DNA from 3 places in the Streptomyces sp. NPDC053493 genome. Region 2 is predicted to be linked to each of the others. Evidence: riboswitches for the same ligand, from Rfam matches in the RefSeq annotation. Region 2 holds a riboswitch; each other region holds the start of a gene.
What was found. Region 2 has a riboswitch for cobalamin ahead of ACIGO8_RS02285 (ribonucleoside-diphosphate reductase subunit alpha). Riboswitches for the same ligand answer to the same signal wherever they lie in the genome.
Positions count from the first base shown of each region.

Region 1 (3,536 bases), on a different contig from region 2:
CAGATAGCCGGCGACCAGCGCCTGGTCCTCGGGCGAGAGCAGCGCCGTCGTGCCGAAGAACTGGGCGAAGACCCCGCCGCGGTCGATGTCGCCGACCACCACGACGGGCAGCCGCGCGGCCCGCGCGATGCCCATGTTGACGATGTCCGTGCGTCGCAGATTGATCTCGGCCGGGCTCCCGGCGCCTTCGCAGATCACCGCGTCGTACGTGCTCCGCAGCTCCTCCAGGCACGCGAGCACCGGCTCGAACAGCTCCCGCTGCCGTCCGCCGTGATAGCCGCGGGCGCTCAGCTCGCCGACCGGCCTGCCCATGAGCACGACCTGGCTGGAGCGGTCGCTGCCGGGCTTGAGCAGCACCGGGTTCATCAGGGCCGACGGCTCGACGCGCGCGGCCTGCGCCTGCATGGCCTGGGCCCGGCCGATCTCCGCGCCTTCCCTCGTCACGAAGGAGTTCAGGGACATGTTCTGTCCCTTGAACGGCGCGACCTTGACGCCCTGCCGGACCAGCCACCGGCAGATGCCGGCCGTGACGACGCTCTTGCCCGCGTCGGACGTGGTCCCGGCGACGAGCAGCCCCCCGCCCCTCATGCGTTCCTCCGCTTCCTCGCGCTCACCGCGTCCGCGACCAGCCGGCCGCCCGCACAGGCGGCCAGGGCCAGCCAGGTCACCCGGCGGGACAGCCGTACCGCCCGGTCGATGTCGGCCACTTCCACGGCCCGCCCGGCACCGCCGAGCACCGGGCGGTGTTCGACCCGGCCGCCGTACGACAGGGTGCCGCCGAGCCGCACGCCGAGCGCGCCCGCGACGGCGGCCTCGACGGGGCCCGCGTTGGGGCTCGGGTGCTTCGCCGCGTCCTCGCGCCAGGCCTTCGCGGCGCCCCGCGGGTTTCCGCCCGCGAGCGTGGCGAGCACGGCGGTCAGCCGGGCGCCGGGCCAGCCCACGACGTCGTCGAGGCGGGCCGAGGCCCAGCCGAAGCGCCGGTGGCGGGGCGACTTGTGGCCGACCATGGCGTCCAGGGTGTTGACGGCCCGGAAGCCGAGCAGGCCGGGCACGCCCGCGACCGCGCCCCAGAACAGGGCGCCGACGACGGCGTCGGAGGTGTTCTCGGCGACCGACTCGACCACGGCGCGGGCCATCGCGGGCCCGTCGAGCGCCTGCGGGTCGCGGCCGACGAGGTGCGGCATGCGCTCCCGGGCCGTTTCGAGGTCGCCGGCCGCGAGCGCCCCGCCGATCGCGCGGGCCTCGCGGCCCAGGGACGTGCCGCCGACGACGGCCCACACCGAGGCGGCGGTCAGCGCGGCGGAGGCCGTCCGGCCGCCCCGTACCGTACGGGCGGCGAGCGCACCCAGCGCCACGGCGGATCCGGCGCAGACGGCGGTGTGCAGCGCGCCCCAGCCGCGGTGGTCGCGGTGCAGGCGCCTCTCGACGGCGGCCGCCGCCCGGCCGAACGCGGCGACGGGGTGCCCGCGGCGCGGGTCGGCGACGATCACGTCGACGGCGAGGCCGGCGGCCGCTCCGTACACGAAGTCAGCGGTGCTACGGGCAGGTCTGGGCCGGCGGCCGGGCATGTGGGTGTGTCCTCACTCGGGGTCCGCGCCCCGGGTCGACGTGACCGGCGGCGAGAGTTCCTGACTTCCGGACCTCTCGGATCCGGTCACAGTGGCGGGACCGCGCCGGAATCGCACCGGGCTTCCTCTCCTTGCCGCCGTCATGGCTGATGGCCCCGGCAGTCCACCACGGCCCGCGAACACCCGTCAACTCACCCTTGACCTGCGCCGGGTCACTGTGCGAAGCACCACAAACACGGCGGCCGGGGGGGGGGGGCCCCCCCGGGGGGGGGGGGGGCGGGGCGGCGCGGGGGCGGGGGGGGGGGGGCGGCGGGGGGGGGGCCCCCCCCGGGGGGGGCCCCCCCCCCGGCCGGAAGGACGCCGTGCGTCAGCCGTGCGTCGTCAGACGACGATCAGATAGATGCCGTACGCCACGGCCGCCGCGCACAGCGCGAAGCAGGCCCAGGCGCCGGTGCGGGCCAGCGGCGCGGAGCCGCCGGCGGCCGCGGCCTGCTCCTGCTTGCCGAGGCCGACGACACCGAGGGTGAAGAGGCCCACGAGGGCGACGGTCGCCACGAGGCTGACTCCGAAGACGGAGCCGAGAGCTGCCCAGTCGATCTTCATGTGCTTGGTTTCCAGTTCCTCAGACCGCGGCGGCGGGGGCCGGGGGAGCGGCGGGGTCCGCGGGGTTCGGGGCGGGGATGGTGGCCTTCAGGTCCTCGTCCGTGACGGCGGCGACGGAGCCGGCCGGCGGCGGCGGGGTGACGGCGGCGATGGCGGTGGTGACGACGCCCGCGGGCTCGGCGTCGGCCTCGACGTCGTTGACGTTGGTGTGGTCGACCACCTGGCGGCGGGAGATCAGCCAGATGCCGAGGCAGGAGGCGACCAGGAAGGCCGCGACGACGTAGACGCCCCAGGCGCCCTGGCGGGCGACGTACTCGGCGCCCGCGCCGACCAGGCCGGCGGCCGGCAGGGTCAGGCCCCACGCGACGAACATGCGGGTGGCGGTCGACCAGCGGACCACGCCGCCCTTGCGGCCGAGACCGGCGCCCATCACACCGCCCGAGACGACGTGCGTGGTGGAGAGCGAGAAGCCGAGGTGGGAGGAGGCCAGGATGGTGGTGGCCGCGCTGGTCTGGGCGGCGAAGCCCTGCTGCGGCTGGAGGTCCGTGAGGCCCTTGCCCATGGTGCGGATGATGCGCCAGCCGCCGAGGTAGGTGCCGAGCGCGATCGCCAGGCCGGCGGAGACGATGACCCAGACCGGCGGGTTGGAGCCGGGGGCGAGGACGCCGCCGGCGACCAGGGCGAGGGTGATGATGCCCATGGTCTTCTGGGCGTCGTTGGTGCCGTGGGCGAGTGAGACGAGGCCGGCGGAGGCGATCTGGCCGGCCCGGTAGCCCTTCTCCGTGGTCTTCTCGTGCGCGTTCCGGCCGAGGCGGTACGTCAGGCGCGCGGCGAGCAGCGAGGCCAGGCCGGCGACGATCGGGGCGGCGACGGCCGGCAGGAGCACCTTGCTGACGACGACCTCGCCGTTGACGCCGCTGACGCCGATCGCGGCGACGGTGGCACCGATGAGGCCGCCCATGAGGGCGTGGGAGGAGCTGGACGGCAGGCCGACCAGCCAGGTCACCAGGTTCCAGAGGATCGCGCCCACGAGGGCGGCGAGGATGACTTCGGGCTGGATGCCCTCCTCGTTGACGAGTCCCTTGGAGATCGTGTTGGCAACCTCCACCGACAGGAACGCACCGACCAGGTTCAGCACGGCGGACATGGCCACCGCCGTCTTGGGCTTGAGGGCACCGGTCGAGATGGTGGTGGCCATCGCGTTGGCGGTGTCGTGGAAACCGTTCGTGAAATCGAACACGAGAGCTGTCACGACCACAATGGCGAGCAGCAGCGTGATGTGTTCCATTTACCCAGGCAATCGTTTGACGTCAGTGGCTCGTCGAACGTAGGCAACCTGAGTGAACGGAAGGTGAACTGGGCCGG
Region 1 is NZ_JBITXS010000007.1:305,770-309,305, forward strand. Features, by position in the region: gene ACIGO8_RS22100 (cobyric acid synthase) at 1-588, opposite strand, end outside; gene ACIGO8_RS22105 (cobalamin biosynthesis protein) at 585-1,568, opposite strand; cobalamin riboswitch at 1,600-1,722, opposite strand; gene ACIGO8_RS22110 (hypothetical protein) at 1,950-2,171, opposite strand; gene ACIGO8_RS22115 (anion permease) at 2,191-3,459, opposite strand.
Region 1: linked by a shared signal. The riboswitch ahead of ACIGO8_RS22105 (cobalamin biosynthesis protein) and the one ahead of ACIGO8_RS02285 (ribonucleoside-diphosphate reductase subunit alpha) in region 2 are both predicted to bind cobalamin.

Region 2 (3,536 bases):
CGCGCCCAGGCCGACCGGGCGCCAGCGGGCGTTGGAGCGGCCCGCCTGCTCGGTCGGGTAGAAGTTGATGTCGACGACCCGGTCGAGGAAGGTGACGGCGGTGCGGACGGTCTCGTCGAGCCGCTCCCAGTCGATGTCCGAACCGACGACGAACGCGCCGAGGTTGACCGAGCCCAGGTTGCAGACCGCGGTCTCGCCGTCGTCGGTGACCTCGATGATCTCGGTGCAGAGGTTCGAGGAGTGGACGACGGTGCCGGGCTCGGCGGTCTGGTTGGCGGTCCGGTTGGAGGCGTCCTTGAAGGTCATCCAGCCGTTGCCGGTCTGCGCGAGGGTGCGCATCATGCGGCCGTACAGGTCGCGGGCCGGCATGGTCTTCTTGGCCAGGCCCGCCTCCTCCGCCTTGCGGTACGCGGCGTCGAACTCCTCGCCGTACAGGTCGACGAGCTCGGGGACGTCGGCCGGGGAGAACAGCGACCAGTCGGCGTCCGCGTTGACCCGGCGCATGAACTCGTCCGGGATCCAGTGCGCGAGGTTGAGGTTGTGGGTGCGGCGGGCGTCCTCGCCGGTGTTGTCGCGGAGCTCCAGGAACTCCTCGATGTCCGCGTGCCAGGTCTCCAGGTAGACGGCCGCGGCGCCCTTGCGCCGGCCGCCCTGGTTCACGGCGGCGACGGACGCGTCGAGCGTCTTCAGGAACGGGACGATGCCGTTGGAGTGGCCGTTGGTGCCGCGGATCAGCGAACCGCGGGCGCGGATGCGGGAGTAGGACAGGCCGATGCCGCCCGCGTGCTTCGACAGGCGCGCCACCTGGTGGTAGCGGTCGTAGATGGAGTCCAGCTCGTCCTGCGGGGAGTCCAGCAGGTAGCAGGAGGACATCTGCGGGTGGCGGGTGCCGGAGTTGAACAGGGTGGGGGAGGAGGGCAGGTAGTCGAGCCGGCTCATCAGCCCGTACAGCGCCGTCACCTCGTCCACCGCGCGGTCGCTGTCGTCCTCGGCGAGGCCGGAGGCGACGCGCAGCATGAAGTGCTGCGGCGTCTCGATCACCTTGCGGGTGATCGGGTGGCGCAGCAGGTAGCGCGAGTAGAGGGTGCGCAGGCCGAAGTAGCCGAAGCGGTCGTCGGCGACCGGGTCGATCGTCGCGTCCAGCCGGTCGGCGTGCCGGGCGACGAACTCGGCGGTGCGGTCCGCGATCAGGCCCTCGCGGTGGCCGACGGCGACGGAGGCGGCGAAGGAGGTCGCGCCCTGTCCGGCCGCCTCCTCGGCGATGGTGAGGGTGAGCAGCCGGGCGGCGAGCCGGGAGTAGGCCGGGTCCTCGGCGATCAGGCCGGCGGCGGCCTCGGTGGCCAGTTCGCGCAGCTCCGCCTCGTCCGAGCCCGCGTGCCGGCCGCGCAGCGCGGCGGCGGCGACCTTGCCGGGGTCGGCGTCCGGGAGGTCGGCGGTGAGATCGGTCAGGGTCCGCAGGAGTACGGTCCCGGGGCCGTCGTTCTCGATCGCTGCGGCCGGATCGGCGGGCGCGATGGTCACGTGGGGGCTCTCCCTCGCTCGGCTCGGGGCCAGGGCGAAGGGAGGCGGGCGGCGGCGGCCGCAGGCATGGCGGCGCCGCGTCCACCGGCCCACTCCGCGAGGCCCGGACGTCTGTGACACCCGGAACGGACGGACCGGGCGCGCTGCCGGCAGGTCCTCGGACTCGCCCGTGCGCGAAACACGCAAAAGCACACCGTTGCGGGACAGTTCCGGATTTCCACCGGATTCCCCTGCGGCGACAGCGAGGACGAGCATACATGTGGGGGGCGCCGCTTGCCGCACCCCCCACATGTTGTGTGTCGTTTGCGCCGCTACAACTCCAGCGTGTAGCAGAGGAGTCGGAATTCAGGCCGCTCGGGGATCGGCGACCAGTCCCGTTCCGGGGCGCGGCCGAAGCCCAGCCGCTCGTAGATCCGGTGCGCGGTGCGCATCCCGGTCTGGGTGGACAGAACGATCCGCACACAGCCAGGAACGGCCCGCGCGCGGTCCACGCAGGCCCGCACGAGCGCCTCGCCGACACCGCGGCCGCGGGCGGCGGGCGCGACGGCCAGCATCCGGATCTCGGTCTCGCCGGCCTCGGCGCGATCGCCCATCACTCCGGGCGCCGGGACGAAGGTCACACCGCCCAGGACGGCGCCGTCCGCCTCGTCGCGGGCGACGGCCACGAGCACGTCGGCGACCTCGGCCCGCCCGGCCACGTTCTTCAGATGGCCGAAATACCAGTCGTCCTCGCCCTGGAGGAGGTGTCCGTCGTCGAGGTAGGCCCGGGCGGTGAGCTCGCCGAGGGTCGCGTACTCCTCCGGCCGTACGTCTCTGATCATGAAGTCCATGCCCGGCAGTCTCCCGCGCCCCGCGCCGGACGCGCGCCGGGGGGCCGCCGGGCGGCGCTTGGGGCCGCCGGGCGGTGCGGGGGCGCTGGGGCCGCCGGGGCAGTCGGGCCGCCCGGGAGTCGCCTCGCCGCGAGAAACGGCCGCCGGGACCCCTGGCAGGGGCCCCGGCGGCCGTTCGGAAGCGTGGCGGGACCGTTTGCCCGCCCGGTGGGATCAGTGCGCGCTGCCGACCTTCGGCGGCTCGGTGACGACGCCGGTGTCGCCGGCGTCGGCGGTGTAGTCCTCGGGGGAGGTCTCGTCGACGCCGTCGGGTGTGCCCACGGCGCGCAGGACGAGGGTGAGGACGACGGTGACGAGGACGTTGAGGACGAAGGCGGTGAGGCCGATGTAGCCGATCTCGCCGATGCCGGGGATCTCGGCGGAGGAGCCGCCGAAGTGTTTCTGGGTGGGGCTGGCGACGCCGTAGGCGGCGGCGGTGCCGTAGACCATGCCGACGGCCCAGCCGGCGATGAGGGCCCAGCGGTGCATCCAGCGGGTGAACAGGCCGCCGACGAGGGCGGGGAAGGTCTGCAGGATCCAGATGCCGCCGAGGAGCTGGAAGTTGATGGCGACGGTCTTGTCCATGGTGAGGACGAAGACGAGGGCGCCGACCTTGACCAGGAGCGAGACGAGCTTGGAGACCTTGGTCTCCTGGGCGGCGGTGGCGTCGGGCTTGATGAAGTCCTTGTAGATGTTGCGGGTGAAGAGGTTGGCGGCGGCGATCGACATGATGGCGGCCGGGACGAGGGCGCCGATGCCGATGGCGGCGAAGGCGACGCCGGCGAACCAGGCCGGGAACATGTTCTCGAACAGCTGCGGGATGGCGAGCTGGCCGTTGGTCACCTTCACACCGGCCGCGATCGCCATGAACCCGAGCAGCGCCAGCAGACCCAGCATCAGCGAGTACAGCGGCAGGATGGTGGTGTTGCGCCGGATCACCTCGCGGCTCTTGGAGGAGAGCGTCGCGGTGATCGAGTGCGGGTACATGAACAGCGCGAGCGCCGAGCCGAGCGCGAGCGTCGCGTACGTCCACTGGCCTGCCTCGCCGGGCACGAGCGCGCCCTTGGGCTTGCCGGTCTTCGGGTTGAGTGCCTCGTAGGCGTGGGCCGCCTTGCCGAAGATCTCGTCGAAGCCGCCCAGCTTGAT
Region 2 is NZ_JBITXS010000001.1:525,795-529,330, reverse strand. Features, by position in the region: gene ACIGO8_RS02285 (ribonucleoside-diphosphate reductase subunit alpha) at 1-1,521, opposite strand, end outside; cobalamin riboswitch at 1,652-1,789, opposite strand; gene ACIGO8_RS02280 (GNAT family N-acetyltransferase) at 1,833-2,351, opposite strand; gene mctP (monocarboxylate uptake permease MctP) at 2,565-3,536, opposite strand, start outside.

Region 3 (3,536 bases), on a different contig from region 2:
TGATGACCCTGCAGATGGTCATGTTCGCCTTCCTCGCGGTCGAGCTGGTCGGCGTGACGGCGGGCGAGTCGAAGGACCCGAAGACGGTCCTGCCGAAGGCCATCAACACCGTGCCGTGGCGCATCGCCGTCTTCTACGTCGGCGCGCTGATCATGATCCTGTCGGTCGTCCCGTGGACCGAGTTCAAGCCGGGCGTCAGCCCGTTCGTCGCGGCCTTCGAGAAGATGGGCCTCGGCATCGGCGCCGCCATCGTCAACTTCGTCGTCCTGACCGCGGCCCTGTCCTCCTGCAACTCGGGCATGTACTCCACCGGCCGCATGCTGCGCGACCTCGCGCTCAACGGCCAGGGCCCGAAGGTCTTCACCAAGCTCACCAAGTCCGGCACGCCGCTGGTCGGCACCACGGTCTCCGCCGCGCTGATGACGGTCGGCGTCTGGATCAACTACCAGTGGCCCGGCGAGGCGTTCAACTACGTCGTCTCCTTCGCCACCATCTCCGGCATGTGGGCCTGGATCGTCATCCTCATCTGCCAGATCCGCTACCGGCTCAAGGCCGACCGCGGCGAGCTGCCCCAGTCGCCGTTCAAGGCGCCGGGCGGCATCTGGTTCAGCGTCTTCTCGCTCGCCTTCATCGCCATGGTCGTCGTCACCATGGGCATGGACAAGGACAACCGGGTCGCGCTCTACGGCGCGCCGGTCTGGGGCCTGATCCTGGCCGTGTCCTACCTGGTGCTCAAGGCCCGCAACCCCGAGAGCGCCGCCTTCGCCAAGCGGTCGTAACACCTCCGACCTGCACCGTCTCAGCATGCGGGCCGCTTCGTACCACTTCTCGGTACGGAGCGGCCCGTCTGTTTATTCTGATGAGCATGCTGACCATCACCCGGGCCCTGTACGACCAGATCGTGGAACACTCCCGCGCGGACCACCCCGACGAGGCCTGCGGCGTGGTCGCCGGACCGGCCGGCACGGGCCGCCCCGAGCGCTTCATCCCGATGCTGAACGCCGCCCGCTCGCCCACCTTCTACGAGTTCGACTCCGGCGACCTGCTCAAGCTCTACCGCGAGATGGACGACCGGGACGAGGAGCCCGTGGTCATCTACCACTCGCACACGGCGACCGAGGCCTACCCGTCCCGTACGGACATCTCCTACGCCAACGAGCCGCAGGCCCACTACGTCCTCGTCTCCACCGCCGACACCGACGGCGCCGGGCCCTTCCAGTTCCGCTCCTACACGATCGTCGACGGCGTCGTGGCGGAGGAAGAGGTCAAGATCGTCGAGGCCTACGAGTAGGCTGATCGCGACCTTTCGGGCGGCAGGACCCAGGAAGCCGGTGCGAATCCGGCGCGGTCCCGCCACTGTGACCGTCCCCCAGGGGACGCGAGCCAGGAACTGACCTGCCGCCTTCTCACCACCGCTCGGGGACGTGGAAATCCCCGTCAGGAGGCCCGCACCGTCATGTCCTGGCGCCGCCCGCTGCTGTCCGCCGCCGCCCTGATACCCCTGCTCGCCGCCTGCTCCGCACCGGCGCCCGGCACCGGGACCCCAGCCGCCGGCGCGGCCGCGCCCGGCTTCCCGTACACCGTCACCAACTGCGGTGTCACCACCACCTTCCAGGCCCCGCCGAAGCGCGCCGTGACGATGAACCAGCACGTCACCGAGATCATGCTCGCCCTCGGCCTGGAGAAGTCGCTCGCCGGCACCGCCTACCTGGACGACGCGATCCTGCCCGCCTACAAGAAGGCGTACGACTCCGTCCCGGTCCTCGCCAAGGAGTACCCCTCCAAGGAGGCGCTGCTCGCCGCCGCTCCCGACTTCGTCTACGGCGGCTACGCCTCCGCCTTCGACGCCAAGGCCGGCCGCGGCCGCGACGACCTCAAGGCCTCCGGCATCGCCAGCCGCCTCAACACCGAGTACTGCCCGAGCGGCCGCACCTCACTCGACGACCTCTACCGCGAGGTCGACGAGGTCGGCCGCACCTTCGGCGTGCCCGACCGCGCCGCGCGCTGGACCCGCGAGGCCCACGCCGGCGTCGCCGCCACCGAGCAGCGGCTCCAGGGCGTCGCACCCGTCTCCGTCTTCGTCTACGACAGCGGCGACAAGACCGCGTTCACGGCCGGCGGCAAGGGCATCGGCAACGAGCTGATCACCCGCGCCGGCGGCCGCAACGTCTTCGCCGACCTCGACAAGACCTTCGGCGACGCCGGCTGGGAACAGGTCGTGGCCCGCAAGCCCGACGTCGTCCTCATCTACGACTACGGCGCCACCACCGTCGAACAGAAGAAGAAGCGGCTCCTCGACGACCCCGCCCTGCGCGACGTGCCCGCGATCAAGAACCGCCGCTTCGCCGTGCTGCCGCTGTCCGACACCGTCCTCGGCGTCCGCGCGCCCGCCGCCATCGGCAAGCTCGCCGCCCAGCTCCACCCGGACCGGACGGGCTCGGCACACCCGGCCCGGACGCCCGCGGTCCGGACGGCCCCGGCCCGGACGCCCTCGGCCGCGCACCCGACCGCGACGCCCGACGCCCGATGAGCCCGGCCCAGCGGCAGTCGGCCGTCGTCGCCGGACTGCTCGTCGCGCTCGCGGCCGCGGTCGTCGCCTCGCTCGCCCTCGGCTCCGTCCGCATCCCGCCCGGCCAGGTCCTCGACGCCCTCACCGGCCGGGCCGCGCCCTCCCCGTACCGCACGATCGTGCTCGACGTCCGGCTGCCCCGGGTGCTGCTCGGCGCGATCGTCGGCGCCGGCCTCGCCGTCGTCGGCGTCGTCCTCCAGGCCCTGGTCCGCAACCGGCTCGCCGATCCCTTCCTGCTCGGGATCTCCTCCGGCGCCTCCGCGGGCGCCGTCCTCGTCCTGGTCGCCGGCGGCGGCATCGGGCTGATCGGCGGCCTCACCACCACCGTCGCCCTGCCCGCCGGAGCCTTCGCCGGCGCACTGCTCTCGCTCGTCCTCGTCTACGCGCTCGCCCGCCGCGGCGGCACCATGACCGGCGCCCGGCTGGTGCTCGCCGGCGTCGCCGTCTCGTACATCCTCTCCGCGCTCACCACCCTGCTGCTGGTCGTCGCGGGCCGGCCCGAACAGTTCCAGGAGGCGCTGTTCTGGTCGCTCGGCGGCCTCGGCAGCGCCCGCTGGGACAGCCTCGCCCTGCCCGCCGCCGTCCTCGCGCTGGGCATCGGGGCCCTGCTCACCCTCGCCCGCCCGCTCGACCTGCTCCTCGTCGGCGAGGAGGGCGCCACCGTGCTCGGCCTCGACACCGCCCGCTTCCGCGCCGCCGTCTTCGTCCTCGCCTCGCTCGTCACCGCCGTCCTCGTCGCGGCCAGCGGCAGCGTCGGCTTCGTCGGCCTGATGGTCCCGCACGCCGCCCGGATCGCCGTCGGCGCCCCGCACCGCCGGCTCCTGCCGGTCGCCGCGCTCGGCGGAGCGGTCGCCCTGGTCCTGGCCGACCTCGCCGCCCGGACCGTCGCACCGCCCCAGGACATCCCGGTCGGCGTGCTCACCGCGCTCACCGGCGGGCCCTTCTTCCTCTGGCTGATGCGCCGCCG
Region 3 is NZ_JBITXS010000005.1:120,866-124,401, forward strand. Features, by position in the region: gene ACIGO8_RS16770 (amino acid permease) at 1-779, shown strand, start outside; gene ACIGO8_RS16775 (Mov34/MPN/PAD-1 family protein) at 866-1,291, shown strand; cobalamin riboswitch at 1,273-1,414, shown strand; gene ACIGO8_RS16780 (ABC transporter substrate-binding protein) at 1,457-2,530, shown strand; gene ACIGO8_RS16785 (FecCD family ABC transporter permease) at 2,527-3,536, shown strand, end outside.
Region 3: linked by a shared signal. The riboswitch ahead of ACIGO8_RS16780 (ABC transporter substrate-binding protein) and the one ahead of ACIGO8_RS02285 (ribonucleoside-diphosphate reductase subunit alpha) in region 2 are both predicted to bind cobalamin.